DNA from 4 places in the Lysinibacillus sp. Bpr_S20 genome. Region 3 is predicted to be linked to each of the others. Evidence: predicted binding sites of a transcription regulator. Region 3 holds the regulator's gene; each other region holds the start of a gene.
What was found. Region 3 encodes LexA, which represses DNA repair genes until DNA is damaged. Its sites were predicted from a motif close to CGAACATATGTTCG; they were not measured.
Positions count from the first base shown of each region.

Region 1: ruvA (Holliday junction branch migration protein RuvA) is a predicted target of LexA. The motif match lies at 4,812-4,825, and genes of this name have one in related genera.
Region 2: recA (recombinase RecA) is a predicted target of LexA. The motif match lies at 2,646-2,659, and genes of this name have one in related genera.
Region 4: MWJ95_RS10115 (YolD-like family protein) is a predicted target of LexA. The motif match lies at 5,710-5,723, and genes of this name have one in related genera.

Region 1 covers NZ_JALNLQ010000004.1:356,464-364,758, forward strand. Annotated here, with positions in the region: gene MWJ95_RS12730 (ACT domain-containing protein) at 1-399, shown strand, start outside; gene pheA (prephenate dehydratase) at 714-1,589, shown strand; gene MWJ95_RS12740 (thiol-disulfide oxidoreductase DCC family protein) at 1,614-2,003, shown strand; gene MWJ95_RS12745 (transcription repressor NadR) at 2,165-2,698, opposite strand; gene MWJ95_RS24495 (LysM peptidoglycan-binding domain-containing protein) at 2,840-3,886, shown strand; gene MWJ95_RS12755 (phosphotransferase) at 3,957-4,754, shown strand; gene ruvA (Holliday junction branch migration protein RuvA) at 4,869-5,489, shown strand; gene ruvB (Holliday junction branch migration DNA helicase RuvB) at 5,508-6,512, shown strand; gene queA (tRNA preQ1(34) S-adenosylmethionine ribosyltransferase-isomerase QueA) at 6,530-7,573, shown strand; gene tgt (tRNA guanosine(34) transglycosylase Tgt) at 7,628-8,295, shown strand, end outside.
Region 2 covers NZ_JALNLQ010000015.1:23,890-32,184, reverse strand. Annotated here, with positions in the region: gene MWJ95_RS22685 (helix-turn-helix domain-containing protein) at 1-446, shown strand, start outside; gene pgsA (CDP-diacylglycerol--glycerol-3-phosphate 3-phosphatidyltransferase) at 497-1,075, shown strand; gene MWJ95_RS22675 (competence/damage-inducible protein A) at 1,093-2,349, shown strand; gene recA (recombinase RecA) at 2,742-3,806, shown strand; gene rny (ribonuclease Y) at 4,367-5,926, shown strand; gene MWJ95_RS22660 (tyrosine-protein phosphatase) at 6,252-7,022, shown strand; gene MWJ95_RS22655 (phospho-sugar mutase) at 7,208-8,295, shown strand, end outside.
Region 3 covers NZ_JALNLQ010000010.1:129,331-137,625, forward strand. Annotated here, with positions in the region: gene MWJ95_RS20265 (CPBP family intramembrane glutamic endopeptidase) at 1-229, opposite strand, end outside; gene MWJ95_RS20270 (LytTR family DNA-binding domain-containing protein) at 473-925, shown strand; gene MWJ95_RS20275 (DUF3021 domain-containing protein) at 931-1,368, shown strand; gene MWJ95_RS20280 (GNAT family N-acetyltransferase) at 1,415-1,927, shown strand; gene MWJ95_RS20285 (YneB family resolvase-like protein) at 2,149-2,817, opposite strand; gene yneA (cell division suppressor protein YneA) at 2,814-3,128, opposite strand; gene lexA (transcriptional repressor LexA) at 3,290-3,907, shown strand; gene MWJ95_RS20300 (hypothetical protein) at 4,405-4,569, opposite strand; gene MWJ95_RS20305 (gamma-glutamyl-gamma-aminobutyrate hydrolase family protein) at 4,594-5,319, opposite strand; gene MWJ95_RS20310 (prepilin peptidase) at 5,403-6,155, opposite strand; gene MWJ95_RS20315 (DUF2339 domain-containing protein) at 6,520-8,295, opposite strand, start outside.
Region 4 covers NZ_JALNLQ010000003.1:434,928-443,222, reverse strand. Annotated here, with positions in the region: gene MWJ95_RS10170 (hypothetical protein) at 1-27, shown strand, start outside; gene MWJ95_RS10165 (hypothetical protein) at 287-571, shown strand; gene MWJ95_RS10160 (metallophosphoesterase family protein) at 614-1,435, shown strand; gene MWJ95_RS10155 (hypothetical protein) at 1,602-1,766, shown strand; gene MWJ95_RS10150 (hypothetical protein) at 1,806-2,153, shown strand; gene MWJ95_RS10145 (hypothetical protein) at 2,357-2,731, shown strand; gene MWJ95_RS10140 (hypothetical protein) at 2,736-2,891, shown strand; gene MWJ95_RS10135 (hypothetical protein) at 2,944-3,237, shown strand; gene MWJ95_RS10130 (hypothetical protein) at 3,658-4,290, shown strand; gene MWJ95_RS10125 (hypothetical protein) at 4,698-5,204, shown strand; gene MWJ95_RS10120 (hypothetical protein) at 5,240-5,581, shown strand; gene MWJ95_RS10115 (YolD-like family protein) at 5,747-6,085, shown strand; gene MWJ95_RS10110 (YhjD family protein) at 6,078-6,419, shown strand; gene MWJ95_RS10105 (ATP-dependent DNA ligase) at 6,512-7,414, shown strand; gene MWJ95_RS10100 (helix-turn-helix domain-containing protein) at 7,527-7,766, shown strand; gene MWJ95_RS10095 (hypothetical protein) at 7,909-8,262, shown strand.

The DNA.
Region 1 (8,295 bases), on a different contig from region 3:
GCTATGCAAAAAACTTTGGAGGCGAAACACTTACTTTCAAGTGGTTCGGTATCTTCCATTTGGGATGCGGTAAAGCAGGTGGATTTATCGCGTAGTGCGTTTTACAAATATCGTGATGCTGTATTTCCTTTTCATTCAATTGTGCAGGAACGCATTTTAACAGTCTTTTTACAGCTTCAGGACCGTAAAGGAACACTTGCAAAGCTTTTAGAAACAGTAACAAATACGCATTGCAATATACTGACTATCCATCAAACAATACCGATTCAAGGACGTGCTAATGTTACATTGTCATTAGATGTCACTAGTATGACATGTGAACTTGATGATTTAATACAGCAACTCAAACGTTTAGATTTTGTCGAGTCAGCAGAAGTAATTAGTTCTGGTGCATTGTAATGACTAAAAGCAAGCTTGAATTTTAAATAGAATGTAAATAGCTCAAAAGGAGCAGTCCTATGTAGTGGTATGATATCGCTTCATGGGACAGCTCCTTATTCTATAACCGAAGAGAAGGAATGCAATTCAAAGTGATTTTCATGGGTTGAGAATTCTGAATCTTTCCATTAGTGAAATTTAAGGATACCATTTGTTAGAACGTTGTCATGTGTATAAGTTGATTAGAGTTAGGGTGGATAAAAATGGTTAATAAACACACTTGGAATTTTAATATAAAATAAAAAGCTACAAGTTGTAGTGAAGGAGGTAAAGTAATGACAGAGCAACAATGGGAAAAACGAATTGGATATTTAGGACCGGAGGCATCATTTACATACTTAGCAACAAAGGCAACCTTTCCGAACGAGTGGCTTGTCCCTTGTTCTACAATACCAGAATGTATTGAGGCAGTAGCAGAGGGAAAGGTAGATCTAGCAGTTGTACCACTGGAAAATGCTTTAGAAGGCTCTGTATCGTTAACGCTCGATTATTTATTTCATGAGGCGACCCTATATGTGACAGGTGAGCTTCTGTTAAAAATACAACAGCATTTAATGGTCAATAAAGCGCAAAAGGAGAAGTGGGAATCGATTACAGGTGTTTATTCACATCCACATGCGCTAGCTCAATGTCATAAATACTTATTTTATCGTTTCAGCCATGCTCCGTTACATCAAACGACATCAACAGCAGCAGCTGCTAAATTTGTATCTGAAAATCCAAACGAGTGCATTGCTGCGGTTGGAAATGCAGCGGCAGCCGATAAATATGGCTTAGAAATCGTTCAACCTAATATTCATGATTTCCATTTTAACCATACACGCTTCTTCGTATTATCTAAGCAAAATAGACGATTGCCGCAAGAATTATCAGAAGGACAGGCAAAGACTACATTCATGATTACACTGCCAACGGATCGTTCAGGGGCATTACATCAAGTGTTATCAGTATTTGCATGGCGACAGCTCAATTTAAGTAAAATCGAATCACGACCTTTAAAAACGGGCTTAGGCGATTATTTCTTTATGATTGATGTATTGGCAGATGAAAAGGAGCCTATGATGCGTGGGGCTATGGAGGAACTAGCTGCTCTTGGTTGCAAGGTGAAGTCGCTTGGTACATACTTTACTTATCTAACGTCGGATGAGTAATATAAGTGGCTAGGAGGAATCATTGTGGGCGGCATTATTTTGTTTGACGGGGTGTGCAATTTCTGTGATCGTAGTGTGCAATTTATTATCAAATATGATCAGGCAGCATATTTTCAATTTGCGTCCATCCAAAGTGATAGTGGGCAGGCATTACTTGCACAATACGAAGTACCAGAAAATATTGATAGTGTCATATTAATTGAGCATGGAAAGGTATATTTTGAATCCACAGCAGCACTTAAAATCTGTAAGAGGTTAGATAGTATTTGGCCTGTCTGCTATATTTTCATCCTTATTCCTCCAGCTATGCGAAATAAAATGTATCGACTATTTGCTAAAAATAGATATCGTCTTTTTGGGCGAAAAGAAAAATGTTTATTGCCAACACCTTCACAACGAAAAAGATTTCTCTAACTCTGAAGCTATCCATTTAACGTGGATAGCTTTTTTTTAGAAATGGCAATAGTATGCTCCACATGAATATGGAACAAATGAAATCAGCCTCTTCGAATAAATAGAAAACTGCTAGTCCCCGTGAAGGGCTAGCAGCTACATGAAATATTTGGTTTTACACGTTATTGATCTACAACTAAATAACCTTTTTTTTCTAAAGTAAGCTCAATTAAATCTAAAATTTCAACAGAAGGGGCAGAAATAACATGGAGATGTGTACCACCTGTTAGATCAGATAAATAACTTGCTTGTGTTTCGTTGACACGCTGAATAAATTTTTTTACCTCATGACGGTTAGAAATCATAATCGATGCGGTGATGTCCCCGTAAATTGGATGTTCAACAATCACATTTTTTACTGTACCACCGCAATCAACGATTGTTATAAGTTCGTCTTCTGCATCCTCTGCAGTGTGGAAGCAAGGAATTGTACGTTCAACAGCATGATGTAATTGTTCCTGGTGCATATAGAGATATCCTTGGCTAGTTGCGATAATAGGTTCATTTCTAGCCTTTAACAATGTCATATCATTGACAATGACTTGTCTGGAAACATTAGCGAATTTAGCTAGGTCCGTCCCTGTAATAGGTGCTGTGCTTTGTTTTAATTGCGCTAGGAGTTGCAGTCGGCGTTCTTCGCCTAACATTTTTTTCATAAGAGATCACCTCTGCGAGTAATAAAGGAAGCAGTTTTCCTTAAAACCTAGTGTACCATGAAGCATTTCCAACTGCGTGAAATTTTTGTATCCAAATGAAACATTGAACATATGATACGAAGAGAGGAAGGGAGGAAAAAATTGCGTATTCATATTGTCCAAAAGGGAGACACGTTGTGGAAGATAGCGAAAGAGTACGGAGTTTCGTTTGAAGATTTAAAGCGGCTTAATGCCCATCTTGCTAATCCGGATTATATTGTACCGGGCATGGAAATTATCCTACCTGAAAAAATAAACAAAGAACCGCATAGAGAACCACATAGAGAACATCATCGAGAAACAGATTGGGGAATGCATAGAGAAGGGCATAGAGAAGGACATAGAGAAGGGCATAGAGAAGGCCACAGAGAGGGCCACAAGGAACACATGCATAAAGAACATATGCACAAGGAGTCACCTACAAGGCATGTTAAAGAAAAAGAGGTACAGAGACCGATGCCGCCACCAATTATTGTACCACCACCACCAATGCCAGAACCACAGATGATTCCAATTCCTTATCCAATGCCGATGCCGATGCCTCAGCCAGCGCCTGTTGAGCTTAGCTGGAATCAAAACGTTGTCATGCCAAGTGTAGAGCAAACTGTATCTCCAATTCAAATTCAACCACAACCACAGCCTGTAGCCCAACCGGAGGCGCCACCACCAGCACCAATGCCGCAACCGATTTTTATCATGCCACAAATGCCGGCAGTACCACATTGTGCTAGCTGCCATCAGCCAGTACATCATCATATGTATTGGCCGATGCCAATGCCAATGCCGATGCCTATGGAACCGCAAGTTGAGGCGTATACGATGCCAGAACAACCAACATGTGATATGGGATGTGAAAAAGTTGCTGGGGCGGAGGAGTTTTTAGAATCTAGTACATCTCCATTCTTCCCTATGAATCCAGAATTTCAACCTATGCCGGAAATGATGCCGGAAATGGAACAGCCATGTGGTTGTCATGCACAGCCAGTCATGATGCCGACTTGGCAAATGGACCAATGTTTCTGTCCGCCACCATGCCCACCGCCGTGTCCATCACATTGCCATATGCCACATTCCCATATGCAACATTCGGTAGGACCATGGATGTCACCGCACTTTTACCCAGGCGGGATGACGCCTTATCGATGGTGAAAAAGCGTATATAATTGAAGAAGTAAAGCCGAATATTTGGAAGTATAAATATCAATCCAATATTTATTTTGTGAAACGAGCAAAACAGATAGAAATAGCAGAAAAGGTAAGGGCTATTCATAGACAGCTTGGCCATCTGGAACCCTCGCTGATTTTACCTTTAATGAAAAGTGATGATGAGTATTTAATCGTGCAAGATTGGCAAGAAGGCAGTCATAGTGCTAATTTTGCACATAAAAAGGATCGAAAGGAATCACTCAAACTATTAAATACATTACATGATACACATAAAAAAATTGCTTGGCAGCGAGTTCCAGGTTTGCACACCTATTCACAGCTTTTAAAATGGCAAATGCGTCATATGCGCTTTAAAAGCAGACGGAATGAATTTCGTGCATTTTTAACAAAAGAAGAAATTAATCAAATTTCACATTATAGTGAAAAATCGTTACAGCTAATCGCACTGGAAGACCTACCTGAAAAAGAAATAACGCTTTTACATGGCGATGTCGTACATCATAATTTTTTATGGTGCTCAGATGGGCATTTACGTTTAATAGATTTTGATTTGGCTCACCTTGGGGAAGCGGATGATGAATACATCTTATGGTTGCATCGAGTATTGCCGGCTGTTGATTATGACCTTGGTAAAATATTTGCCGAGCTACCAGAGCTGAAAAGATTAGATAAAAGAAAACTACATCGTTTAAAATATCCAAATGAGCTATTACGTGAATGGCTTTTTGCAGTAGATTTGCCATTAGATCAACAGATGATATTTTTAGATTATTTAGTGCCATTTACAAAAAGAGCTCTCACATATTGGCCAAAACTGTGGTACGATATTGATAAAATGATAAAGAAATGACCGTCTTTTGGCGGTCATTTTTGTATGTGGACGACGAGTTGTGTTATTTCTTATAGTCGAGCATTCGTTCGTAATATGCTATAATCGAAGACGATGATTGTGAGGGAATATAGAATGTATGATTATTTAAAAGGACAAGTAAAGCGTGTAACTCCTGAGTATATCGTCCTTGAACAGCAAGGGATTGGCTGGCAGCTGAATACACCAAATCCATTTGCGTTTAGGACATCACCCCTTGAACAACAAATTTTTGTTCACTTGCATGTACGTGAGGATGCACAAGTGTTATATGGCTTTCCGAATTTAGACCAACGAGAGCTATTCCGTAAACTTATTTTAGTGTCAGGAATTGGACCAAAGGGTGCGCTTGCAATTTTAGCTACTGGGAACCCACAACAAGTTATAAGTGCAATTGAGCGTGAGGATGAATCGTTTTTAGTAAAATTTCCAGGTGTGGGTAAGAAAACGGCACGTCAAATGATTTTAGATTTAAAAGGTAAACTTGGCGGGTTATTGGAGACTATAGAGTTACCTAGTACAGAAGATGAGCTACCGTTATTTGGTGTAAATCCATTTAAACATGAGCTTGAAGAAGCGATTCTTGCCTTAATGGCACTTGGTTATTCTGAAAAAGAATTAGAAAAAATTCGTCCACAGCTTGAAGAAAACGACAAGCTTGAAACAACAGATGCATTTATGAAGCAAGCTTTACAATTGCTATTAAAGTTAAAATAGTGAAAGGGGGGGAAGTACATGTCTGAACGTATGATGGCTAGTGAAGCAGGTAGCTATGATGAACAGTTTGAATTATCTTTGCGTCCACAAAGATTAGCCCAATACATTGGTCAGCATAAAGTAAAGGAAAATTTACAAATTTTCATTGAAGCGGCAAAGCTTCGTCAGGAAAGTTTAGATCATGTGCTGTTATATGGACCGCCTGGACTTGGTAAAACTACATTAGCGGCTGTTATTGCTAATGAAATGAATGTCAATGTGCGCATGACTAGCGGCCCTGCGATTGAACGTCCTGGAGATTTAGCAGCTATTTTAAGCTCACTGGAGCCAGGAGATGTACTATTTATCGATGAAATCCATCGCCTGCCTCGTGCAATTGAAGAAGTGCTTTATCCTGCCATGGAGGATTTTTGTTTAGATATTGTCGTTGGTAAAGGCCCTGAAGCACGGTCTGTTCGACTTGATTTACCACCATTTACACTTGTCGGTGCAACAACAAGGGCAGGAGCATTATCAGCACCTTTAAGGGATCGCTTTGGCGTATTATTACGATTGGAGTATTATGATAATACATCGCTGGCAGAAATTGTCGTACGAAGTGCGCATTTATTTGATGTTGAGATCGAACAAGTAGCAGCACTTGAAATGGCTACACGCTCGCGTGGTACACCCCGTATTGCGAATCGCCTACTGAAACGAGTACGAGATTATGCACAGGTGCTCGGAGATGGTATGATAACGGAGGGACTTGCTAAGCAAGCGCTTGAGCTATTACAAGTCGATCCTAGAGGGCTTGACCATATTGACCATAAACTTGTGACCAATATGATTGAGCGCTTCCGTGGAGGCCCTGTAGGCTTAGATACGCTGGCAGCTTCTATTGGCGAGGAACGCGTTACGATTGAAGATGTGTACGAGCCATATTTAATGCAAATTGGCTTAATCCAGCGGACGCCACGTGGACGTGTGGCAACACATTTAGCCTACGAACATTTTGGATATGAATATCCCCAACAAACCTAGAAGAAGGAAGTATTTTCATGCGTGTAGAAGATTTTGATTTTGAATTGCCAGAAGAGCTTATTGCACAAACACCACTTGTGGACCGAACAGCTAGTCGTTTAATGGTAGTGACGCCAGGCTCAAAAAATGTAGAGCATCATCATTTTGCTCATATATTAGATGAGCTAAAAGCTGGAGACTGCCTTGTGTTAAATGATACAAGAGTCTTACCAGCGCGTTTAATGGGCGTTAAAGAGGAAACTGGTGCTCATATAGAAGTACTGCTATTAAAGCAAATGGCAGGTACAGATGAATGGGAAACGCTTGTTAAACCAGCTAAACGTGTAAAAGTTGGCACAGTTGTAACATTTGGAGATGGCTTACTGACAGCTATTTGTACAGGAGAGCTTGATCATGGTGGACGTACATTTGAGTTTAAATATAATGGGATTTTCTATGAAATTTTAGAGCAACTTGGTGAGATGCCACTACCTCCGTATATTCGTGAAAAATTAGCGGACAAGGATCGTTACCAAACTGTTTATGCAAAAGAGCGTGGCTCAGCTGCAGCACCAACAGCCGGCTTACATTTTACAGAAGAATTACTAGAGCAAGTAAAAGCAAAAGGGGTCGAGGTTGTATTTATCACTTTACATGTGGGGCTTGGAACCTTCCGTCCTGTAAGTGTAGATTCCATTGAAAATCACGAAATGCATGCCGAATTTTATAGTGTAACGGAAGAAACCGCATCTATTATAAATCGGGTAAAGAGTAATGGTGGAAAAGTGATTGCTGTAGGTACAACCTCTACGCGTACATTAGAAACGATCGGCTCAAAATATGGAGGCGAAGTGCGAGCGGAACAAGGTTGGACGTCTATTTTCATTTATCCAGGATATGATTTTACGATTGTAGATGGTTTAATCACAAACTTCCATTTACCAAAATCAACCCTTGTAATGCTTGTAAGTACGCTTGCGACAAGAGAAACAATTTTAAGTGCATATCAACAAGCTGTAGAAGAAAAATATCGTTTCTTTAGCTTTGGTGATGCTATGTTTATTCGTCCAAAAGGAGAATAAAGAAAAAATCGGAGTACTGTTTTTACTTTAGATAAGAGAGGAATTTTTTATACTATGACACAACCAGCAATTCGTTATGAGCTACTTCATACTTGTAAACAAACAGGAGCGCGCCTTGGCATCGTGCATACACCGCATGGCTCTTTTGAAACACCAGCATTTATGCCTGTAGGTACACAAGCAACTGTTAAAACAATGTCACCTGAGGAATTAAAAGAAATGAATGCAGGTATTATTCTGTCAAATACGTATCATTTATGGCTTCGACCAGGTAATGATATTGTGAAGGAAGCAGGAGGCTTGCATAAATTTATGAACTGGGATCGCCCGATTTTAACAGATTCAGGTGGTTTCCAAGTGTTCTCACTTAGTCAATTCCGCAAAATTGAAGAAGAAGGCGTTCATTTCCGTAATCATTTGAATGGGGACAAACTGTTTTTAAGTCCAGAAAAGGCGATGGAAATTCAAAATGATTTAGGTTCGGATATTATGATGGCTTTTGATGAATGTCCACCTTATCCTGCGACATATGACTATATGCTGCAATCAGTAGACCGTACAACACGTTGGGCTAAACGTTGTAAAGAGGCTCATAAACGAACAGAAGATCAAGGTCTATTCGGTATCATTCAAGGGGGAGAATTCGAGGATTTACGCCGTCGTTCTGCAGAAGCGTTAGTAGAGTTAGACTTCCCAGGTTATGCAATTGGCGGACTATCAGT
Region 2 (8,295 bases), on a different contig from region 3:
CAATAGATACAGAAAAAGAGAAAGAAAAAGAGCAAAAGAAAGCTCAAACAAATGACAAACAAAACTCAACAGATTCCAAAGATTCAGAAAAACCTGATGAAAAGCAAACTGATGAGGCTAAGCAATCCATTTCAGCTGGAGCTATTGAAGCGGATGGTGCTACAACTTCTTATACGTTAACAGGTACCGATACATTTAAAATACGTATTGAGGTTTCCGGTCCTACATTCATCGGTATTCGAAACCAGCAGCAACAAGAAGTACTACCAGATACTCGTGTATATAATGCAGGAGAAGTAGTAGAATTCGATGCAACCTCTCAAAATTACGCCCGTATCCGTTTAGGTGATTCATCGCAAGCTAAAGTATACATTAATGACGAGCCTTTAACGTATGCACAGCAAATTGTAACGCAAAACATCGTCATCAATTTCAATAAAGAGTAGTAGTCATCTAGTGATGACTACTTTCTTTCATCATGAAAGGTGTTAGAAAAATGAACATTCCAAATAAAATTACCATCTCTCGAATCTTACTTATTCCGTTCTTTGTCATTGTTATGATGTTTGATTTTGGCTGGGGAACAATGTCGCTATTCGGTGCGACGATGCCAGTTCATCATTTTGTAGGTGCACTTATTTTTATTATTGCCTCAACGACTGATTGGGTGGATGGTTTTTATGCACGTAAGTATAATCTTGTCACAACATTTGGTAAATTTTTAGATCCACTTGCTGACAAATTACTAGTTTCTGCAGCGTTTATTTTAATGGTACAGCTTGAAATGGCGCCTGCCTGGGTCATCATAATTATTATTAGCCGTGAGTTTGCAGTAACTGGCCTTCGTTTGATATTGGCAGGTGAAGGAGAAGTAGTTGCAGCCAACCAGCTTGGTAAAATTAAAACGTGGGCTCAAATTGTGGCGATCGGAGCCGCACTTTTACACAATACAATCTTTATACTTATTGGTATTCCATTTGATGCAATTATGCTTTATATTGCCTTGTTCTTTACACTATGGTCTGGATGGGATTATTTCTATCTAAATCGCCGTGTCTTACTTGAGTCTAAATAAGAGAGGTCTTGAGGAACATGAATGCTGAAATTCTTGCTGTTGGCTCAGAGTTATTGCTTGGTCAGATTTCGAACACAAATGCAAGATTTATTTCTAGTCAATTGTCCGAATTAGGGATAAACGTGTATTATCATACGGTTGTAGGAGATAATGCACAACGTTTAGAAGAGGCTATTTCCATTGCAGAGTCTCGTGCTGATTTAATCATTTTATCTGGAGGGCTTGGTCCTACAAAGGATGATTTAACGAAGGAAACAATTGCGCGTCATCTTGACGTTACTCTCGATTTTGATGCTACCGCACTGTCTACTATTGAGCAGTTTTTTGCAAAACGAGGGCGTCCAATGACGGATAATAATCGTAAACAGGCTTTAATACTAGCAGGTAGTGAGGTGCTTGCAAACCATCACGGTATGGCACCTGGCATGATCGTAACAAAGGATGAGCGTACGTATATTTTGCTTCCAGGGCCACCAAAAGAGCTTGAGCCAATGTTCCAGTTTGAAGCAAAGCCAAAGCTTAGTGCGATGTTAAACGCTGGAGGGGTTATACAATCACATGTTATGCGTTTTTATGGTATTGGAGAGGCAGAGCTTGAAGTACGTGTTCAAAATATTTTAGATTCGCAAACTAACCCAACAGTTGCGCCACTTGCTTCTGACGGTGAGGTTACATTGCGTGTAACTGCCAAAGCAGAAACTGAGCAAGAAGCGCAGCAGCTTATAGCTGCAAAGGTAGCAGAGATCCAAGCGCTTGTAGGAGATTATCAATACGGTATGGATGATGATTCACTTGCCTCTAAAACAGTAGAAATGTTACTAGATAATAAGTTAACAATTTCTGCGGCTGAAAGTTTAACAGCGGGATTATTTCAGTCAGAACTTGCCGAAATACCTGGTGTAGGGGATGCCCTTGTGGGTGGCGTTGTGACGTATACAGAAGAGGCTAAGATAAAGCAGCTTGGTATTTCTAAAGAATTACTAACGACACATGGGATTGTCAGCAGTGAATGTGCAGCAGCTATGGCTAGTGCTGTACGTGAAAAGTTTGATACGAATATTGGTGTCGGATTAACAGGTGCTGCAGGTCCTACAGCCCATGATCATCAGCCAGTGGGGACGGTTTGGATTGGTATTGCCATTGGCGATGAGAAACCGATAACATATTTACTTCATTTATCGGGCATGCGTAATACCAATCGACTGCGCGCAGCTAAATTTACTTGTCATTATTTAATGCAGCTTTTGGCAGAAAGAGGCTTTAAAAAAAGTTAATCAATTCTGCCCTGGCATGGTATTGGTTCATCATCAAAAGATATGGATGACTTTTGTTAAAAGTCTACTTTTAAATAAGTTGATTGGAGTGGAGATTGGGCGACTCCTCGGGGATTAGCGTCACAGATGAGACCCTGGAGCGAGCAGCGCGAGTGAAGCGGCTCATCGGACGCCCCCAGGAAAGCGCCTAATCGGAACGGAAATCAACCACACGTTTTGTTGATGATCCATAATATAGTTAAAAATAGAAATTTGGGTAATGGAAAGTTACCCAAATTTTTATTTTTGAAGGAAAACGAATAAACGTTCGCTTTTTTCTTGCGTCTTCTCTTAAAAACAAGTATAGTAGAGATAGAGAAAAACAGTGAACAGTTTTCGAAGGAGGAAAATGAATGAGTGATCGTAAAGCTGCCTTAGAACAGGCGTTAAAACAAATTGAAAAGAATTTTGGTAAAGGTTCTATCATGAAACTTGGCGAAAAGACTGACTTAGAAATCGCTACATCTTCAAGTGGTTCGCTAGCACTTGATGCTGCATTAGGTGTTGGTGGTTACCCACGTGGACGTATTATTGAAGTATACGGCCCTGAATCATCAGGTAAAACAACTGTTGCTCTTCATGCCATTGCAGAGGTGCAGGCAAATGGTGGACAAGCAGCGTTTATCGATGCTGAGCATGCGTTAGATCCAATCTATGCACAAAAATTGGGCGTTAATATTGATGAGCTTCTATTATCTCAACCAGATACAGGGGAACAAGCGCTTGAAATTGCAGAAGCATTAGTACGTAGTGGTGCTATCGATATCATCGTTATCGACTCAGTAGCAGCATTAGTTCCGAAAGCGGAAATCGAGGGGGATATGGGTGATTCGCATGTTGGTTTACAAGCGCGTTTAATGTCGCAGGCGTTACGTAAACTTTCAGGTGCGATCAACAAATCAAAAACGATTGCTATTTTCATTAACCAAGTACGTGAGAAAATCGGTGTTATGTTCGGGAACCCAGAAACAACACCTGGTGGACGTGCGCTTAAATTCTACAGCTCCGTTCGTTTAGAAGTACGTCGTGCAGAAGCTATTAAACAAGGCAATGACATTATGGGTAACCGTACAAAAATTAAAATTGTGAAAAATAAAGTAGCACCACCATTCCGTACAGCTGAGGTGGATATTATGTACGGTGAAGGAATTTCAAAAGAGGGCGAAACAGTCGATTTAGGTGTTGAATTAGACATCGTTCAAAAAAGCGGTTCTTGGTATGCTTACGGTGATGAGCGCCTAGGTCAAGGTCGTGAAAATGCGAAACAGTATTTAAAAGAAAATCCAGCGGTACTGGATGACATCGCAAATAAAATCCGTGCTTCTTACGGCATTGCATCTTCATCATACACAATTGCTGCTCATGATGATGAGGAAGAAATGGATGATGAATTAAAGCTTCTTCTTGAGGATGAATAATATAAATGCATTGTTCCCACTCTTTATAGTGGGAGCAATGCATTTTTTTATTTACACATACGGAAGAATGTGGTTTTATAATATTTGTTAGGATATCCATATATTTGGCTTAACCCCAAAAGCTATGGAAGACATTCAAGAAGGCATTTAAGCTCAAAAGTAATTCCTAAGTACTGTTTCTGCGCATTAAAGATAAAAGTTAAAATAAGCATTAGTGTAAAAAGTATTAGGTAATTAATTCTCTTAATGGATATGACTGACTTTTTTTCTTGAAAGGGCGAACAGATGCCCGACTATCCTTGACAGAGATTGAGGCTAGCTATACAATTAAATATGTATAATTTCTGAATTATGACTTTAAATAGGCAGTACATTCTGAATTCATTTTAGAGGGCGTTGAAGACCTATTAAAACGAAGATGAAGACTCTGGCAGATGTCAAGGATTTTGAAAGAAATGAATAATAAGATTTTACATTAGATCTTCGCATCATACCAAGTCGAAATTGATGTATGCGCCGACTGAAACTGTAATACCCAAATAGCAAGAGGAGGTGTTCATATGGATGGAATTACTATCATCTCCGCTTTGCTTGGACTCATCGTTGGTGCCGCTGTTAGCTATATCTACATGAAAAAAGTGAATGACTCAAAAATCACTGGTGCTAAACATGTCGCTGAAACAATCGTTGAAGAAGGAAAACGAGAAGCGGAGGCATTGAAGAAAGAAGCACTACTTGAAGCCAAAGATGAAACTCACAAATTTCGTACTGAAGCAGAAAATGACATTCGTGAACGTCGTTCAGAACTTCAGAAACAAGAGAACCGTTTATTGCAAAGAGAAGAGAATCTTGATCGCAAAGATGATGCTCTAAATAAGAGAGAAGCAAGCTTTGAGCGTAAAGAACAAGCTCTAAGCGAAAAACAACAGCATATTGAACAGATGGAAAGCAAAGTGGACGAGCTCGTTGCCTCGCAAAAAACGGAGTTAGAACGAATTTCCGCTTTAACTAGAGATGAAGCGAAAGCTATTATCTTAGGAGAAGTAGAAAAAGAGCTAGCAACTGATATTGCTGTGATGACGAAGGAAGCTGAGACACGTGCGAAAGAAGAATCAGATAAAAAAGCACGTGAAATTTTATCATTGGCATTGCAACGTTTTGCAGCGGATCACGTTGCAGAAACAACAGTATCTGTCGTGAACTTGCCTAATGATGAAATGAAAGGTCGTATTATTGGTCGTGAAGGTCGTAACATCCGAACTTTGGAAACGCTAACAGGTATAGATTTAATTATTGATGATACTCCAGAGGCGGTTATTTTATCAGGCTTTGATCCAATTCGTCGTGAAACGGCTCGACTTGCACTTGAAAAACTTGTACAGGATGGCCGAATCCACCCTGCTCGAATTGAGGAAATGGTGGAAAAATCTCGCCGTGAGGTGGATGAACAAATCCGCGAAACTGGTGAGCAAACAACATTTGAAATAGGCATTCATAACTTACATCCAGATTTAATGAAGATATTAGGCCGCATGAAATACCGTACAAGTTATGGACAAAACGTCCTAAAACATTCAATTGAGGTTGCATATTTAGCAGGCTTGCTCGCTGCTGAACTCGGTGAAGATGTAGCATTAGCTCGCCGTGCAGGCTTATTACATGATATTGGTAAGGCAATTGACCATGAAGTTGAAGGTAGCCATGTCGAAATCGGTGTGGAATTAGCAACAAAATACAAAGAACATCCGGTCGTTATTAACAGTATTGCTTCTCACCATGGTGATACAGAAGCAACATCTGTTATTGCCGTATTAGTTGCTGCAGCTGATGCGTTATCAGCAGCTCGTCCAGGTGCTCGAAGTGAGACGCTTGAAAACTATATCCGTAGACTTGAAAAGTTAGAGGAAATTTCCGAAAGCTATGATGGTGTAGAAAAATCCTTTGCGATTCAGGCTGGTCGTGAAATCCGTATAATTGTACAACCTGAAAAAATTGATGACTTAGCTTCACATCGCTTAGCGAGAGATATCCGTAAGCGTATCGAAGAAGAACTCGATTATCCAGGTCATATTAAAGTAACGGTTATTCGTGAAACACGTGCCGTGGAATATGCGAAATAAAATCATTAAAGATTTTATTTCAAAAGAAGAATAGAATTTTCGAGTCGATATAATAGGTGGATATTTGCACCAGATAATCACAGGAAACCTTGTCGCGGATTGCGGGCTCGAAATGTTTTTCTTATTAATGAGGATACTGAAAACTTTAGCAATTAAAGTTAAACACGAAAAAATAGGTAACTTCTTGTTCGGTTTCGAACAAAGAGTTGCCTTTTTATTTACTCTTTAGTTATCCAATAACCACTTCCTTAATAGTACTCATAATATTTATAGACTGAGCATAATAAAAGTATTGGACCTTTTCTAATTAGAGAGGAGGATGTTAATGGTTGATATGCATAGTCATATCTTATGGAATGTAGATGATGGACCAAAAACGATGGAAGATACTATGCGATTGTTTGAACAAGCAGTTAAAGAAGGAATTAAAGAAATAATAGCCACTCCCCATTGCTATCACCCACTATATCATGCAAATTATAACGCAGTGAAAAATCAAATTCACTTATTACAATCTGAACTCACAAAAAAAAGTATTCCTCTAACCCTTTTTACCGGACATGAAGTACGATTATCAGAAAAAATCATTCCACTCTATAAAACAAATCAAATCCACACATTAGCATGCTCAAATTATATGCTTTTAGAATTACCATCCTATACTGTACCTGCTTATACAATAAGTATTATTCGTGCATTACTGTCTGAAGGAATTACCCCAATAATTGCGCATCCAGAACGAAATAAAGCCATTGTTGAAAGGCCTGTTAATTTAGAACGATTAATTTGTGAAGGAGCAAAAGCACAAATAACTGCTGGCAGCTTAGCTGGTTATTTTGGTCGTACAATACAAAAGCGCTCCCTTGAACTAGTAAGGGCTAATTTAGTTCATACGTATGGATCGGATGTTCACAATCAATCATCTCGACCATTTTTTTTTGATGTTGGGCTTTGTTATTTAGAAAAGAAAAAAGAGTTAGATTCCATCGATATATTACTCGAAAACAATGCAAGAATAATTGAAAACCAGCCTTTTATTATACAAGAACCTTGTAAAATCGAAGTGAGGAAATGGTGGAAGATTTTTAAGCATTAACAGAAGAAGTGAACTTATATTAAGAGATATGTAAGTAAAAAATACGGAAAGCTTTAATGTCATTATTGATATCGTGGATGGTATATAAAGTATTACGTAGCCCGATACAACTTGGGCCTAGGAATATAAACGTCTCTACAGATTTACATGCCATTGGAATTATTAAATGAACAGAAGGTGTCATATTGAGGAAAGTAGAAGATCATTACAGGCAATGGATAAAGGAAACTGTTCCTTCCCATTTAAAAAAAGAATTACTAGCCATTGTAAATGATGCAACACAAATTGAAGATCGATTTTATCAATACCTACAATTTGGTACAGCAGGTATGCGTGGTGTGTTAGGTGCAGGTACAAATCGGATGAATATCTACACAATTCGCAGAGCTGCATACGGGCTAGCGCAGTATATCACAGAAAACGGGGAAGTAGCCAAACGGCGTGGTGTTGTTATTGCTTATGATACACGGCATTTCTCAAAGGATTTTGCTATTGAAACAGCTCAAGTGCTGGGGGCATTAGGGGTGAAAGTATTCGTATTTCGCGATGCGCGCCCAACACCTGAATTATCTTTTGCAGTAAGGTATTTAAACGCTTTTGCAGGAGTTGTCATTACTGCTAGTCACAATCCAAAACAATATAATGGTTTTAAAGTTTATGGGGAGGACGGGGCACAACTTACGCCATCTGCCATTCAAACTATCGTTGAAAAATTCGATGATATCCAAAATATTTTTGACATTCCAACAACACCATGGCACATATTAGAACAGCATCGAACTGTAGAATGGGTGTTACTTAATATTGACCAAGCCTATCAAGAAAAATTACTCGCTTTAAAACAACGTACAAATATCGACTTCTCTATACCAATTGTTTACTCACCTTTACATGGTGCAGGGCTAATACCGGTACAACAAGGTTTACAAGCATTTGGTTTTACAAATGTCCATATTGTAGAACAGCAAGCCGTGCAAGATGGAGATTTTCCAACGGTTTCTTATCCAAACCCAGAGGAAGCAGCAGCCTTTATGTATGCAATACAAAAAGGTAACGAGACAGATGCACAAATACTATTAGCAACCGACCCAGATGCCGATCGATTAGGTGTGGCAGTGATAACAAAGCAAGGTTATCAATTATTAACAGGAAATCAGCTAGGTGCACTAATCTTACAGTATTTGCTTGAGGCGAAAAAAGAAAAAAATGCGCTACCTGAAAACGGCGTATTACTTAAAACAATTGTTACCTCTGAACTTGGTGCAGTAATTGC
Region 3 (8,295 bases):
AAGGTATTGCAATGCATGTATAAGCAATGTATCCCATTAAAATAAAAAGCGCAAAAATCCAAATAAATATATTCGAAAATACATCTGTCCTAAAGCCAATTCCATTTTCAATAAAACCTTCAGGATTATTAAAATACCAAAAGATTATACTTGCTGTGAGCATCGTTGAAATACATACTAGTATCCAACTAGTTTTATTTCTTTCACTTGAAGTAGTTAATCCATTCATAATAGCCCTAGCCTCCTAACCATGAACTTGCCGAATACTCATTTTTCCGAAAAATTCATGCCCCAATTTTGTTTAGACCTCTATTTCGTTTGCAGTACATCTTACCTGAACTCAATATAACGAACGCAAAATATGCCAACAATACGTTTGGCGTAACATGTTGTTATGATTGTGTAAGTTGCCTTTTACAAAGCATGACCTGCATTTTCCAAAATGCTGTATATGCTATAATTTTTTTGGGAGGTGATAAAGCTGAAAATAGAGGTACAAATAGATTCAGAGTATGAAGAGCCGCATGTAACAATTTGTACAGCAAAACTTACTCCTACGATACAAGCTGCTATTTCTTTATTACAACAAGAGCAAGAAGAACAAATTTTAACAGGAATAGCAAATAATAAAACATATATCGTTGATCCAAATTCAATAATTGTTATTCGAACCGAAGGAAGAGAATTAGCTTTATATGATGAAGAAAATAATCGACTCATTGTGAACAAACCTTTATATGAATTAGAGCGACAATTAGGGAATAATTTTATACGGATTTCTAAATCTGCAATTATTAATCTAGCAAAAGTCAAAAATATCGAAGCTTCATTTAACGGAACAATGGAAATTGAGCTAGTTTTAGGAATTAAAGAAGTTATTTCTCGTAATTATCGAAAGCAATTTAAAAAGCGTTTGGGGGTTTAAGATAGATGCATTTTTTTAAAAATGTAGCGTTTGGTGTAAGTATGGGCTGTACAGTTTTTGTATTTATTAATCTTTTTGGTTCTTGGATTTTTGGAAATATTTTTTTTAAAGCTACTACAGCTAACTTTATACAACAAGCTATAGGTTCAATTATTGTGGGGCTTGCTTGTGTATTACCATCCTATATTTATCAAGTAGAACGTTTAACTTTTTTATTACAAACAGGTATCCATTTTTCAATTACTATAAGTACTTTTATTGTTGTTGCGCTATTTTTAAATTGGCTTCCAACATCATCTATAGCAATAACTATATTAATGCTATTCTTTAGCGTTTTGCTTTTTACTCTTGTTTGGCTGTTATTTTATTTATATAACCAATCTGAAGTAAAAAAAATGAATAAAAAGATTAATGAGCTGATTAATAAGAATAATACTCTATAATATTTTTATAAAGGTTTGAAATTTTCATTACTTGGGGGAAAGAGAAATGTTTATCAAAACAAACAGACTAGTAATAAGAGAATTTGAAATTCAAGATTGGCAAGCTGTCTATGAATATACGTCAAATCCAGATGTGATGAAGTATATTCCAGAGGGCGTTTTTAATGAGGAAGCAGCAAAAAAGTTTGTTTCTGAAAATAGCGGTGAAAAAGCAAAACACTATCCTGTTATTTTACAAAGCGAAAATACTGTGATTGGTCATATTGCCTTCCATCAATATTTTGGTGATCATACTTATGAGATTGGCTGGGTTTTAAATCCGAACTATTACAATAACGGATACGCCTCTGAAGCGGCAAAAGCTATACTGGACTACGGATTTAATGAAATGAAACTTCATAGAATTATTGCCACATGCCAGCCAGAAAATATCCCATCCTATCGAGTGATGGAGAAAATCGGTATGAGACGCGAAGGTTATTTTAAAAAATGCATCCCATACAAGGATGAGTGGTGGGATGAATACTATTATGCTGCCTTAGATGAGGAATGGGCTTAAGAGATTGATTGAATCAACTCAATTTTGTGGGTAAAGAGAAAATACGAGAAAGAGAGGTAGAAAAATCACTACTTCTCTTTTTTTCTATTGGAAACAGTTCTTTATCATTGCGATAATGGTATTCGTCTCTCGACTCGTTCCTGCTCGGTCCTTTATCTTTGTCTAGACCTTTAAACATACAAAAAATCAGTAGGACGATGAAACGCCCACTGATTAAAACGTTACTTTATTGATTCGATTCCCTTTTGATGTTCCCGATATCTCCTATGGACTGTAGCTTTGCTTACATCAAAGCCCAGACCTCTAAGAGTCATAGCAATTTCCTCAAAGGTAAAGCCTCGATTACGCAGGTTGACAATTTCCTCCACAGGTACATCCTTACGTTCCTGACCGTTTGGATTTCCACGGTTAGATAAATTATTTTCAGGGCGATAGCCATTTTCAACGGCACGACGCATACCACGACGTATTTTAGCATTATGGATTCTGCGCTGATACTCTTCAACAATTGCTAAAATTTCTAGGAGCATCGTATCCATTTCATTTAATTGTAAAGGTCCCGCATCTCGCATCGAAAAAACATCCGTTTCAGTTTTCTGCAATAAGTGCAACACTGCCATTCGAGCATTTCCACGTCCTAAACGTGTTTCATCCTGCACAAATAATGCATTTATTTCTTTTTCTTTTATGAAATCGAGCATTTCTAGCAGACCCTCACGTTCTACATCATAGCCGCTATGTTTGTCCTTAAAAACATGTTTAACTACGTAACCTTGTTCTTTAGCATAGCGCATCAACTCATCCTGCTGACGCTCTAACGAGGAATGTTGTGTCTCTTTTTCTGTACTCACACGGCAATAGACAACAGCCGATTGTTGATTATTTATCATTTTTCGTTTCTCGCAATTTCAATTGAATTTATAGGGTAAGGTTGGTCACCTACTACTGGGATTACTATGGATTTACCCGCAATAATTTGTACGTTCGTTAATTCATTTTCCGCCTTTACAAGCTTAATCCATTCATCCGTTTTCATTTTACCACGGTACTGTTCGGCTAACGACCATAAGCTATCACCATGTGCGATTTCAATTTCTGTGTACGTTACATCACCTGGGTCTGTTATAAAAAGGTATGCTGCAAAAAGTAGACAAGCTCCTAATAAAGTTGTAATATGTGGATTTTTCTTTAACCAGTTCATGTTTATAACCCCTTTTCGAGAATGTTTGTTCGGAATATATGTTCTCATAATAATACGAACAAATGTTTTTGTCAAACACTTTTCGAACCTATGTTTGCTTAAGTGTTCGCATTCTGTTATACTATTAATAAGTAGAATGATTAAAAAAGAGGTGAGCAATTATGAAAAAAGTTTCGAAAAGACAAGAGGCCATATTAGAATTCATTAAAGAAGAAGTGCGCTCAAAGGGGTATCCACCATCTGTCCGCGAGATTGGTGAAGCAGTTGGACTTGCTTCAAGCTCAACAGTTCATGGACATTTAGCTCGTTTAGAGCAAAAGGGCTTAATTCGACGCGATCCAACTAAACCCCGTGCAATTGAAATTTTAGAACCTGAGGATTCTATTCAAAAGCAACAAGTTATACATGTCCCACTAGTCGGGAAGGTTACTGCAGGTTCTCCGATAACTGCTGTTGAGAATATCGATGAATATTTCCCGCTACCAGATATTTATGGTACAAGTGAAGATCAATTATTCATGCTAGAAATTATGGGTGAATCAATGATTGAAGCTGGCATCTTAGACGGGGATTTAGTGATTGTTAAACAAAAAGCTACTGCTGATAACGGTGATATTGTCGTAGCAATGACTGAGGAAAATGAGGCAACTGTAAAACGTTTCTTCAAGGAAAAAAATCATTTTCGTTTACAGCCTGAAAATGTAACAATGGAGCCAATTATCGTAGACCAAGTTTCTATTTTGGGACATGTTGTAGGTCTTTATCGTCGTGTACATTAAAAGTATCTCAATATTAAAATATAACAAGAGGATATTATGTTCACAGATGGGCATATTCCTCTTTTTCTTATGTTTTGAGTGCTATTTACACTAAAAAAGAACCCACTTTAAAATGGATTCCTACACTTAGGGTTTATAGCTCATCCACGAAAAGTTGAGGTTGACATTTGTAAAAACGTACTACATGTATATACGTTGATTGGAGTGGAGGCTGGGCGGACTCCTTGGGGATCAGCGATAGGGGAACGAAGGCTCATCGGACGCCCCCAGGAAGCTCTGCGCGAAAGCAAAGCGGCAGCGGCAATGTTTTATCTGTGCGAAAGCGAAGCGACAGCAACAAATGTTTTCTGTAGCAAAAGCAAAGCGGCAGCTACAAATGTTTTATCTGTGCGAAAGCAAAGCGGCAGCTACAAATGTTTTATCTGTGCGAAAGCAAAGCGGCAGCTACAAAGCGCCCAGCCGGAACGGAAATCAACCACACGTTATGGTGATAGCCTTTAAAACATTGAATTAGCCATTTCAAGCAAATCCTGCATGGTGAAATCTTGTGTTATTTCACTTTCCATACGAATTGAATATTTTAGACTGTCATGAACAAAAGTTAGTTGACTCTCGTTTGGCTGATATAATGCTTTTACCCCATTTTTTACAAATATTTTCATTCTCTGCTACTTCTAAATCCTCTTTTATGCCTCTACCTTAAACTTCAAACTTGCCTTTACAAATGCAGCAAATAGTTTCTTTGAACCTTCATCTCCTGCAATAGCTAGCTCTTCAGGATGCCACTGTACTGCTAGACAAAATGGTAAATCTTCGTGTACTACCGCTTCAACAATGCCATCGCTTGATTTCGCTACCACTTTCAATTTTTCTGCTACTACGTTTATGGCCTGATGATGAAATGAATTTACAGCTATTTTTTCTTCCTCAATAATCGTCTTTAATAATGTATCAGGTGTTAAATTTACATAATGTGTTGTAATGCCTCGTGCTGCCTGTTGCGTGTGCTTTATTAATTTTCTGCTATGATATTCACTTTCAATATCCTGATAGAGCGTGCCTCCAAATGCAACATTTAGTATTTGAAGCCCTCGACAGATTCCTAGAATCGGCATTTTGCGAATTTTGGCCGCGTTCATTAAAGCAAGCTCCACTGAATCTCGTTCTGGATGAACCTTCCCTAATTTTGGTGTAGGTTCTGCGTTAAAAAGGAATGGGTGTACATCATAGCCACCCGATAGTAATAATCCGTCTGTCAACGATAAAACTTGCGCTACATCCTCTTCCACCCCAAGCGGAATTATAAGTGGGACACCCCCAGCTTCAATTATACTTTTGCTATAAGCAGCATTTAATCTTGAGGACAAATCATCCTCCGCAAAAGCCGTTATACCGATAATTGGTTTCATCATATCTCCTCCATGATCATATCTTTGGAACTACCTGTAAAAGCTTATTTAGGGAAGACTATATTGAAGGAATCCCCCACGATTAATTACCAAAAACCGAGATACCAATTCATCAACGCATCCCCATAGAAATAGATAATAATAGCAGCTACAGCAATAGAAGGTCCGAAGGGTATAGGCGTTTTTCTTCCTTGTCCGCTTACCTTTAACACAACGATTCCAACAATCATACCAATCACAGCAGCTATAAACAGTGTAAGAATTGTATGTATTGAACCGAGTACGAGACCAAGTAAAATGAATAATTTAATATCGCCTCCACCCATTCCACCTTTTGATAGAACAGCTATACAATACAATATGCTAAAACCCACTACAGCACCTACTATACTGTCCCACCATGGAGACAAAGGAGAGATCACTCGTCCAAAAACTAGCAATGGTAAAAAGAATAATAACACCTTATCGGGAATAAGCATATAAGCAAAATCCGACACAACAATAATGACTAATAATGAAATGAATAAAAGCGCTACGAAAAATTCTGCACTAAAGCCTAATTGCCAATAAGCAAATGCAAATAATACGCCCGTGATAAGTTCCATCAATGGATACATCCAAGAAATTTTTTGTCCACAGCTACGACATTTTCCACCTAAAAATACATAAGACAAAACAGGCACCAAATCAAGCGCTGTCAACTGCCTTTTACAAGAAGTGCAATGCGATGGTGGATGGACAATGGACTCCTTCAACGGCACACGTAAGCCAACGACATTAAAAAATGAGCCAAGAACGAACCCAAGTATTAAAACTGTAACTGTATAAGCAATTTCCATTTCAGGTCCTCCTATACTAATAGACGCTCATACATTTAAAGTATTGCGTCTGGATTCGACTTTTTGCTTAGGCCTAAATTTATGGTTGTCCTTCATTATCAAACGTCGTTACTCGTACGGATACGCAAGAACAGCTAAATGTTATTACAAATAATGCTGTATTCGAAGCGCATGTATTTTGAGGCTCTACCGTTAATTCAGGTTCTATTCATTATACTAATAATTACAAATATTCTAACCACTCTTTATTATCTATCATAATCTAAACTTCCATTTACCTCAATATTCGATGTATACAATGCTATTAAACAATAAAGAGTTATTTAGAGTATCGTAATTGAATGATACTCTAAATAACTCTGTTTTATTTCCTTAACAACCTACCCGACAACAGCAACCCTATCCCACCGATCGTGATAAATAGAACAGCCCGTATTAGTAAGTCTAGTGCTGACAAATCAAAGAATATAAGCTTAATAAACGCAAAGACTAAGATGACAAGACCTGTCATGCGTAATGTTCGTAAGTCACGCACGGTGCTAAGCCATAGTGAAATACTGGCTGTTAGGAATAATGTAATCGTTGTGAAGGCAATGCTTAGTTTCCAATCAAGCAAACTGTTGTAGGAAAGCTGTGATATGAGACCCCAAATGGATATCATCGTAAATACAACACTTGCACTTACGATCGGGTCTAGTAACTTCTCCATTTGCGCATGATAGGTCTGATAAATGCGTCCCTTCATCAGTAAATCAATCATAATTGCTACGATAACAGCGATATAGACGATTCTCGTTACTATATTTAACCACTCGATACCCTGCATATTATACGGAATAACTTCAAGCATTAGTGTAAAAAGAATGAAAAATACACTAAGGACAGGTGTTAATGCACGCCCTTTGTATTTTGTTGACACTAAAAGTGATCCTGTAAAAAGTAAAGCTAGGATAATACACATTAGATGTGGAATATGACCAACACCTGCAAAGTACGTTACATCGAGCTTTCCGATATAGGCTAAGAAATAACCAGTCGTCAGAACTGCCACAATATCTACCATAAACATTTCTTTCATAAATTTTTCAAAGGATGTCAGTGTCTCTTTTGGACGTCTTGCATATAGATAAATAATCAGGAGATATATTCCTGGCATGATCAAACTAGCATGATCTATGCTGAAAAATGGTGTTGGCTCATGAATTATAAAGCTTAAAGCGAGTGTAATCATAAAAGAAAATGAGCTGACAACCTTCATCATACTAATTCGTAGGCGTAAACTCATCATAACGCCAGCAAAGGTAATGAACGGAATTAGCAAATAATCCACTTTCTCCGGCAAATTCATAACTAGTAGCGTATTACATAATGTCATAAATGCGAGTGTTACGGCACTATCAAATGCCTCCTGCCATTTTTGCTTATAGCCATAACCCGCTAAAGCTGCAAACAAGCAAACTACTATGAGTAAAAGTGCCTCACTATAATTAATGGGACGAATAATAAAGTTTAAGAGCAATAAACTAAAGGCTCCTATACTAAATTGAAGTCCGACATGCATATATTTCAATTTCGATTCTGCATTGTATAAACGGCACCAACTCGTGTAAAAAATAGATAGAACAATCAGGAAACCTATTGCAAAAACAACTCGATTATCCTGGTTCATAAACGCTATAATGCTGACAGCTAGCACGGAGAAAAAGGAAGCTATATAGAGTGCCAATTTCTGCTTATGTTGATAAATGACAAATTGCAGCATCGTAAAGAGCACAACCACATAGATTAAGATAATTATAGGACTAAAGTTCATATATTCTAGTAAATAAGGTAGCAATAATGAGGTAAACGCTACAAATATAGTTAGTACTTCGTTTTTCTTTAAATAACTAATAACAATACCATAGCCGATATAAACTACGGTAATGCAAAGTGCCATCGTTAAACCGATGATTTCATACAATATCGCACTAGCAGCTGTTGTTAAGATTCCAACAATAAATGCCCCACCGTATAAAGAAATGGTCACGGCCGATGAGCCAATCTTTTTACGCTCTAGCATATAAGCTATTGCAGCTAAGGCAAGCGATAATGCGTAGGCGAGGATGATTTTAACCTCATTCGATAAATAGCCATAATC
Region 4 (8,295 bases), on a different contig from region 3:
TTAATGCCGTACAGATACTCATATTAAATAATACTAAACTTTTATGAAAGGTGAAAACAGTATATGAAATACAGAAGACTAAAATTGTTAGCTAGGTTCAAATATAAAAAGAAATTAAATGATTATGATTTAAATACAATTAAAATTATGATGAAATTTGAATCACCGATTATAGTTGGAAGCAAAGAACAGATTAAGATGTATCATAATTTAAAGCAATATTATAAGAAATGGTATGTTAAGTAAAAGAGACTTTTTATTGAAATCTAAATGGGGGGTGTATTAAGTGGAACATCCTGATACAAAGTATATTAAAATATCCAATGATTTAAGAGATATGATAAAAGAAGTTGATGAATTAAGAAAGGACTACGTCAAACTTAATCAAAGATACAACCAATCAATAATGTTACTAAATTTCGTAATGAAACAAATCAAAGAGATCGATTTTAATGTAACTGATTTATTAAAAGATAAAGATCTGTTAATTGATTGTGTAATGTTGACAAACCATCTAGATGAGCAAAATAAACTGTACTATGATTTTACGAAATTAAATACTGAACAATGATTTGGATTAATTGTGAAAAATACATATTAAAGGATTGGTAAAATGAAAGTGGATTACATTTCAGATTTACATTTAGATTTTCATATTCTACATGATGGGAATTATGAAAAATGGGAAAATAAAACTCAATTATTTTTAGAAAAGTTATTACCAGATACAAAAGGAGAAGTACTAGTTATTGCAGGTGATTTATCGCATTATAACATTCAATCTAAGTGGTGCTTAGAATACTTTTCAAAGCAGTATGAGCATGTATTCTTTGTATTAGGAAATCACGATTACTATTTAGTTTCAAATGGACAGCGTGATAAATACAAGAAGAAAAGTAAAGAGCGTGAATATGAATTAATGACTTTGATTGACACATTGACAAATGTAACAATGCTTACAGATTTCAAAGTTTTTAATTATAAGAATTTAAAGTTTGCAGGATCAACTTCATGGTATCCACTTACAGATTTTAATGATGTCAATTTCTTCAACACGATATCGAATGATTCACGCTTAATTAATGGGATGGATATAGGAAATGAAAATTATCATGAAGGTTTGGCGTATGAAAATATGGAAGAAGTAGATGTATTAATAACACATGTACCTTCTATTTTAATTAACAGTCATCATAAATATGGCAGCTCATCATGTTATTTAAATGAATTAAAGCAGATTAAGGCAAAGCACAATATATTCGGTCACTGTCACGAACAAAGCGTGTACGATAAAGCAGGAATTAAATTTTATATTAATGCTTTAGGTTATCCGAATGAATGGTTAAATCATATGAATCCACTTGAATACAGTAAGGAAGAACGTCAGAAGTTTGCGCTAGAGTGGAATACGATTAAGTCATTTGAAATTAAATAAGAGGTGAATTAAATGAAAAAGTGTAAGAAGTGTGGAGAAAAAATGGTTGCTACTGGTGATATTATTGTGCTAGCAGATGGATATGAACTTGAAGAATTTAAGTGTAAGAAATGCAAAAATGAAGTTAAATAATATTGGATTTTTATTAAAAGAAATGAGGTGTTTCATGATTAAATTACTTCTATCTAGAATTAAACTTTATCGTAAATTAAAAGGTGGAAAATGGTGCGGTGTCATGACATTTACTGATGGCAATCAAATTGTTTATTGGAAGAGAGAAGATGACTTGAGAGATGAAAATTATAGTGTCTTTAGTGTAGAAGAATACTAATTAATACAGTCATTTTATTTAATGATAGGAGGCTCTTGAATGTTTAAAGGATTTGATTGGTCAGAATTAGGTGAGAAATGGAGAATTGAAATTCCAGATAAACTAAAAGTAACACGTATAGAATTCTTTCAGAAATTAGATGTTGAATTAACAGATAAAGATGCGATATTCCTAGAATTAATTATACAATTCATTAATAAACATATGGATTTCGAAACTATGAAATTAGATGTTGGTATTAAACAAGACATGATTGATTTTATGAATGCCTATGTTGAGTCTAATCAGAATAACGATGAAAATGAAATTGTTAAAGCTATTATGAAGTCTAATGATAATACTATGTATTATTGGTTTACTAATAACTTATCCTACTTATGGAATTAGTGAATCATAACCAATAAAGATTAAGGAAAGGGATGAGTTTTAAATTGGAATGTGTAATATGTGAGAACTTTATAGAAAAAGAGTCAGATGCACTATATAACTATGTAGGTGATATCTATTGTAATGAATGTATGGAATCTGAAGAAAGTAGATGAATTAATTACATAAAAACAAAGTATTATAAAAAGCTAGAAGGTGAATGTATGAGGACTTTTGGCGAATTGGTAAGTGAAATCGAAAAATTAGAAAATAGAAATAAAGAAATTTCAAAAAGAATTGAATTACTTTCACTAGACGATTCACTTGAATCTAGACGTAAACGTAATCAATTACTATCCAACGAAAATAAATCAATTTTAGTAAATCAAGTCGTCGATCAAGTTAAACGAGAAATGGTTGATAAAGTACAAAATAGAATTTCAGTAAGTAAAGAAAAAGTAACTGAAATTAACCACGGTTTTACTTTAAACGAAGAATTACAAATAAAAATTATACTTTGGATGATGTCGAAGTTCGATAATGAATACATTCAGTCTAGATTAGAAAATAAGTTAATCAGTTATAGAAAAGGGTGGTAGTAAGATGGAGTACTTTAAAGAAGATAACGATGAATACTTTGAAGAGGATATAGAAAAAGCAATATTTGAAACATACTACATACATGATAGAGATATGGACGAATTAATAAAGGTATTAGAATTTGTATTGGGAAAATGTAAAGCAATAAATGATCTTTAAATAAAACGAGACTATTATTGTAAATAAAATTATATTAAAAGAAGGTGTAAATTTGGATTCTAGATATTATCAAAATAAGCGTAAAGCTGAACAAAAACAAAGAGATATAGCTAAATATAGTCCAGTTAGAAGGGTTTATACTCCTAGAGACGCAGAATACTGGAATGATGATCTAGAAGAATCCTATGTAAGCACATTTAAAAAAGACGAAGATTATATGAGTGATTATCAGAAAAAAGAATGGAATGATATGTTTCCTGTAGTGTTTTCAGTAGGGATGGTAGTTGGTTGTACTGTAGTTGTTATTTTTATGTTAATTATATTGAGTATATTTACAGGTTTATAAGTTGTCCATATAAAATTGATGTAATACACATAGGGAGAGATTAATGCATGGTCAATCATTTTATTGGTACTAAAAGGCAAATGAAAGTAAAAGATATTATTGATAACATCACAAGAATCATTATGCTGCCAATCACATTTCCATTATTTATTCTAAGGTGGTTAGCATACAACGTAGAGGAGATAATGTTCGGGTTAGATAAATATGTTTATGAGCCTATAGTGGATAAGATTTCAACTTTAGTAGCTAAGAAATTTTAATTACATAGTCATCCGAAAAAGGGTTAACAGTAGGAGAGTGACAAACCAGTAACCCTGCTCTCTATTATGAGAAACACCCAAGCATGTGAATGTTGTACGCTGTTAGGTCACTCGTTTTATCAACTAAGTAACATATTATATAGATGAAAGGAATAGATAAATGAGCGAATATACAACAATAAGACGTACCTTTATTAAAGGTGATCTAGTAATTACGTATTCAAATCCATCTTTGCAACCATTTAGAGAAGACAAATTAGTTAATAAAGATAATGGAATAATGTATTTTTACTACGATATTGATGTTTTGTATAAAGGCAAAGTTCTTTTAAATAGCAGAACGCACGATTTTCCGAAAGTGAAACAGTTAGGTGAGATAATTAGATCACTATTATCTGAGGATAATTACATTGAAGAATGGAAAACAGGAAGTAAGGATAGTTTTCACAGAATTGATTACTACAAAAGAATTAAATTTGAAGAGATATTCGAGAGAGAATATGGATATGTATTTGAAGCTGAGAAATGTGTTGTAAAACAAGCTAATGAAACAGATTACAAAACATATAAATATTATTATATGAGCATAACAGAACCTAACGTAGTAATGAATCGTTGGAAAGATGAGAGTGTAAGAACAGCAATTAGAGTTACTATGAGTGAAGAAGATTTATTAAGATTAAAGACGGTAGCTGAATCGTTTATGGAAGCAAGTATAGAAGGTTATAATTCTTATGATTTACCAAGACATCTTGAATGGTTAGAAGAGCATCTAGAGTACAAGGAAGATTAAATTGTTTTATAAAATGAGAATATTAATAAATTAGAACAGGAGTAATACCATGTATAACAAATATGGATGGAAGTTAGAAATAGGTAGTTGTGATAAAGGAACAGTACTATTTGGTGCTAATTTCAACACTAATGACGAATGGGGATCAGATGAACGTGAAACATATATTTGTCTGTACTTATTCAAGAAAGTTATTACTTTAGGGAAATATCATTATATGACAAACAGATATTAAAATACATAAAAGATGGTGAAATATGAATGGTTGAAGTACCACATAGAATTATCATTAGCACATACATATGAGAACGCTAGATATGATAAGAAGGAAGAAATTAAAGCAGAGGTGTATGAGGATTTACTGTACTTCATTGAAGGTTTAGAAAACATTAATAAGGAGGTTCGTCATGACACTAGAATTTGCAGTAGACCATGATCATAAATTACAAGCCTTAATGAGAAAAGCCATGTTAGATGAAAAATATAAATACTACTTTTATTCATCTTACTTTAGGTATGATATTGATGTACCAAGAGATAGTTGGAATCATTTACAGATGGTCAGCGTGAAAGGCAATGAAATTGTAGGATTACTAGGTGCTTATATTGACAGGGAGACTCGAAATGTTACTGATTTATATGCGATTAATTTTCACGATATAAATTATACTTTTTCAAAAGACTTTAGAAGTTTTCTAACAGACCTGTTTGACAAATTTTACTTTAATAAAATTAGTTTTAAAGTAATTAAAGGTAATGAAGCTGAAAAAATGTACGACAAATACATAGAGAAATACAACGGAAGAGTAGTTGGTTATAGAAAAAACGAAGTAATGTTATTAGATGGTAAGTACTATGATGATAAAATTTATGAAATCACAAGAAATGAATACTTAAAATTTAAAAATACATAAGAAAATATTCGATAAAAAGATGGGAGATGGGTACTGTGTTTGGAAAATCATTTAATTCAGTAGCGATTAATGGTAAAACAGTGAATGTGAAAGGTAATAATATTTCAGTAATTAATAATAAGATTTATGTTGATGGTAAAGTCATTGAGACAGGTAATTTATCAGGTGATGTACATATTATTGTAGATGGAAGTATAAACAAATTAGAAACAGATTCTTCTGCAACAATTAAAGGTGATGTTTTAGGGGATGTTAAAGGTGGGACATCTATTACATGCCAAAATATTAAAGGTTCAGTTAAAGCAGGAACTTCAGTAAGCTGCGGTAACGTTGGCGGAGATGTAAAAGCAGGTACAAGCATTTCGATGAAACGTTAAATAATAGTTATCTTTTATTTAGTGAAATACATATTTAAAATTGAATATAAAGTGAGTGTAAAGAAGTTATTTGTATTTTAACTCTAATTTTTCTTGCCTAAAATGGAACGTTAGTTCTATAATAAATACAAACAAACGTTCCGTTTTAGGTGAGGAGTGCTAAAAGTGATAAAAGACAGAGGAAGTCAAAAATGGACAGCGATGATGTTGCCTGAGCATTTAGTTGAAATAAGAAAGTGGAAACAAGAGCAATTTTACGATAAAAAGCGTGAATTAACTGAGTGGGAAATAGAGGAGATTGAACAAACTATACAACGTGCTTTTAAAATGCAAAAACTGATTACTTTAACACTATGGAACAATAATCATCTACAAGACAAGTCTGGTCTAGTTACAGGCATTGATCCGTATAAAAAGGAACTACTACTGGATACAGACATTTCTGTAAAACGTATTTCATTTTACGATATCCAAGACGCAAAGTTGGTGGACGCTGATGATTAGACCAGAGGATCGTAATGATGTGTATGATTATATAAAATTAGACATGGCTATTCGTTCCTTGCAACATGATTATTCATCACTTGAAAAGTTAAAAATGTCAAAAGTTTATTTAAATATTATAGATAAATTGTTAAAAGACTTGAGAAACGATTTTTACAATAAGAAACGTATGCTTGCCAAGAAAAATATTGAGATAGTGAAGTGGATAAATGTAAGTGAATATTTTAGTGATGTCATTATTAAAACAGGTGGGGAAGATGAAATATTGAACTATGCCAAGCAAGCACTTAAGTCTCATACTGAAGATCTAATACAACGATATTTAAATAAATGATATTAAAACAACTTATTTACCATTCATACCTTGTATTTCTTGTATTTTTACACTTTCATTCATGAGATAATGGTAAATAAGGAGATGATATAATGATATTTACTCCAATTAAACCAATGCTTTTGCATATGGGTAACAATGATGAAATAATAGATAATCCTGAATGGATTTATGATATAAAATGGGATGGTTGGCGCATCCTTTTGCATAAACAAGGAGACAAAGTAGAAGCTTATACTCGTCATGGGAATAATGTAACTGCTAAATTTCCAGAATTACAAGCTGCAGGACAATCAATTCATGAACATGAAGCAATTATTGATTGTGAAGGTGTAGTTTTACGGAATGGTATATCTATATTTGATGATTTTGCATATCGAGGTAGACTTTCAAATAAAGAGAAAATTGAACAAGCTATGTTAACTCATCCTACTACATTTATTGCTTTTGATGTGTTAGCGACAGATGAATCTGTTATGAGTAAACCATTAGTGGAACGAAAAGAAATACTATCATCAATAATCGAACCTTCGAATAATTTGTTGATCACACCTTCTGTAGTGGGCAATGGTAATGATATCTTTAAGTTAACAAAGGATAAAGGTATGGAAGGTATTGTAGGAAAGCGAAGTGATTCTACTTACAAAACTAACCATCGTTCGCATAGTTGGTTGAAATACAAGCATTTCAAAGTAATGGATGTTGTTATATTAGGTTATAAAGAAAATCCATTTACAATGATTGTAGGTACGCAATTAAGTAATGGTAAATACAGACCAGTTGCGAATGTAGAGTTTGGCTTTAAACCTGATGAAAAAAGAGCATTTAGAGAAATAGCTAAACAGATAGTAAATAATGTGGAACGAGATATAATGTGGCTAGAACCAAGATTGTTCTGTAAGGTACAATATCTTGAGAAAACAAGCACAGGATCATTGAGGATTGTTTCATTTAAAGGTTTTAATTTTAATAAAGTTCATGAAGAAAGTATTTAGTAGTCGCTCATTATTAAATGGGTGACTTTTATTATGCTGCTTTAGTATTCCATAAATTGAAGAGTTATCTTATAATTTAGTTACTGATAAATAAAGATATGGTGGTAAGTTGATGATGAAAACAGTCAAACTTAGATTAAGGGTTTTACTAGCTGAGCGTGAGTGGGAACAAAAAGATTTAGCAGAGCGAACATCACTTTCTGCACGTACTATTAGCGAACTTTATAATAATAAAACTAAAAGTTATACAAAACATGCAATTGATGAGATGGTAAATGCTTTTGATATTACTGATATGAATGAGTTATTTTCAATTGTAGAAGAAAATGATGAGGTGAGTGGAGAGTCTTGATTGACTCTTTTTTTATTAGATAATATTTCCCTTTTATAAAATTAAATAAAGAAATACATAAATTATACTTTACTTTATGTATTTTATTATTTATACTTAGGTTAAGAAATCAAACATTACTAAATTTTAGGAGGGAAAACGAGTGATTGAAATTAAAGAGGGTTTCGGAGTGGATGATAAAGTATGGTCAATTACTTTCGGTAAACCTTATCAAATTGTCCCAATCGGAGTTAACAAGCTTGGAGAGAGCCATCTAGATAGAAGGTTAGAAAAACTCAAAGAATATGATAAGCCAAAATATCTTGGAAATGTCGGATCATTAATGTCACATAGGTATAGTAATATCAAAGAAATTAAAAAAGAGATTATTTTAGTGAAAAAGTTCATTAGTAAAAAAGGAGCTGCTGATGAAGAGACTCATTATGATAAGGAATTTGAAGTATTTGTAATCTACTTCAACGATAATGAAAATTTAATGGTACTAAATACTAATTAAATCATTAGATAATATTCGTATATTACATAAAAG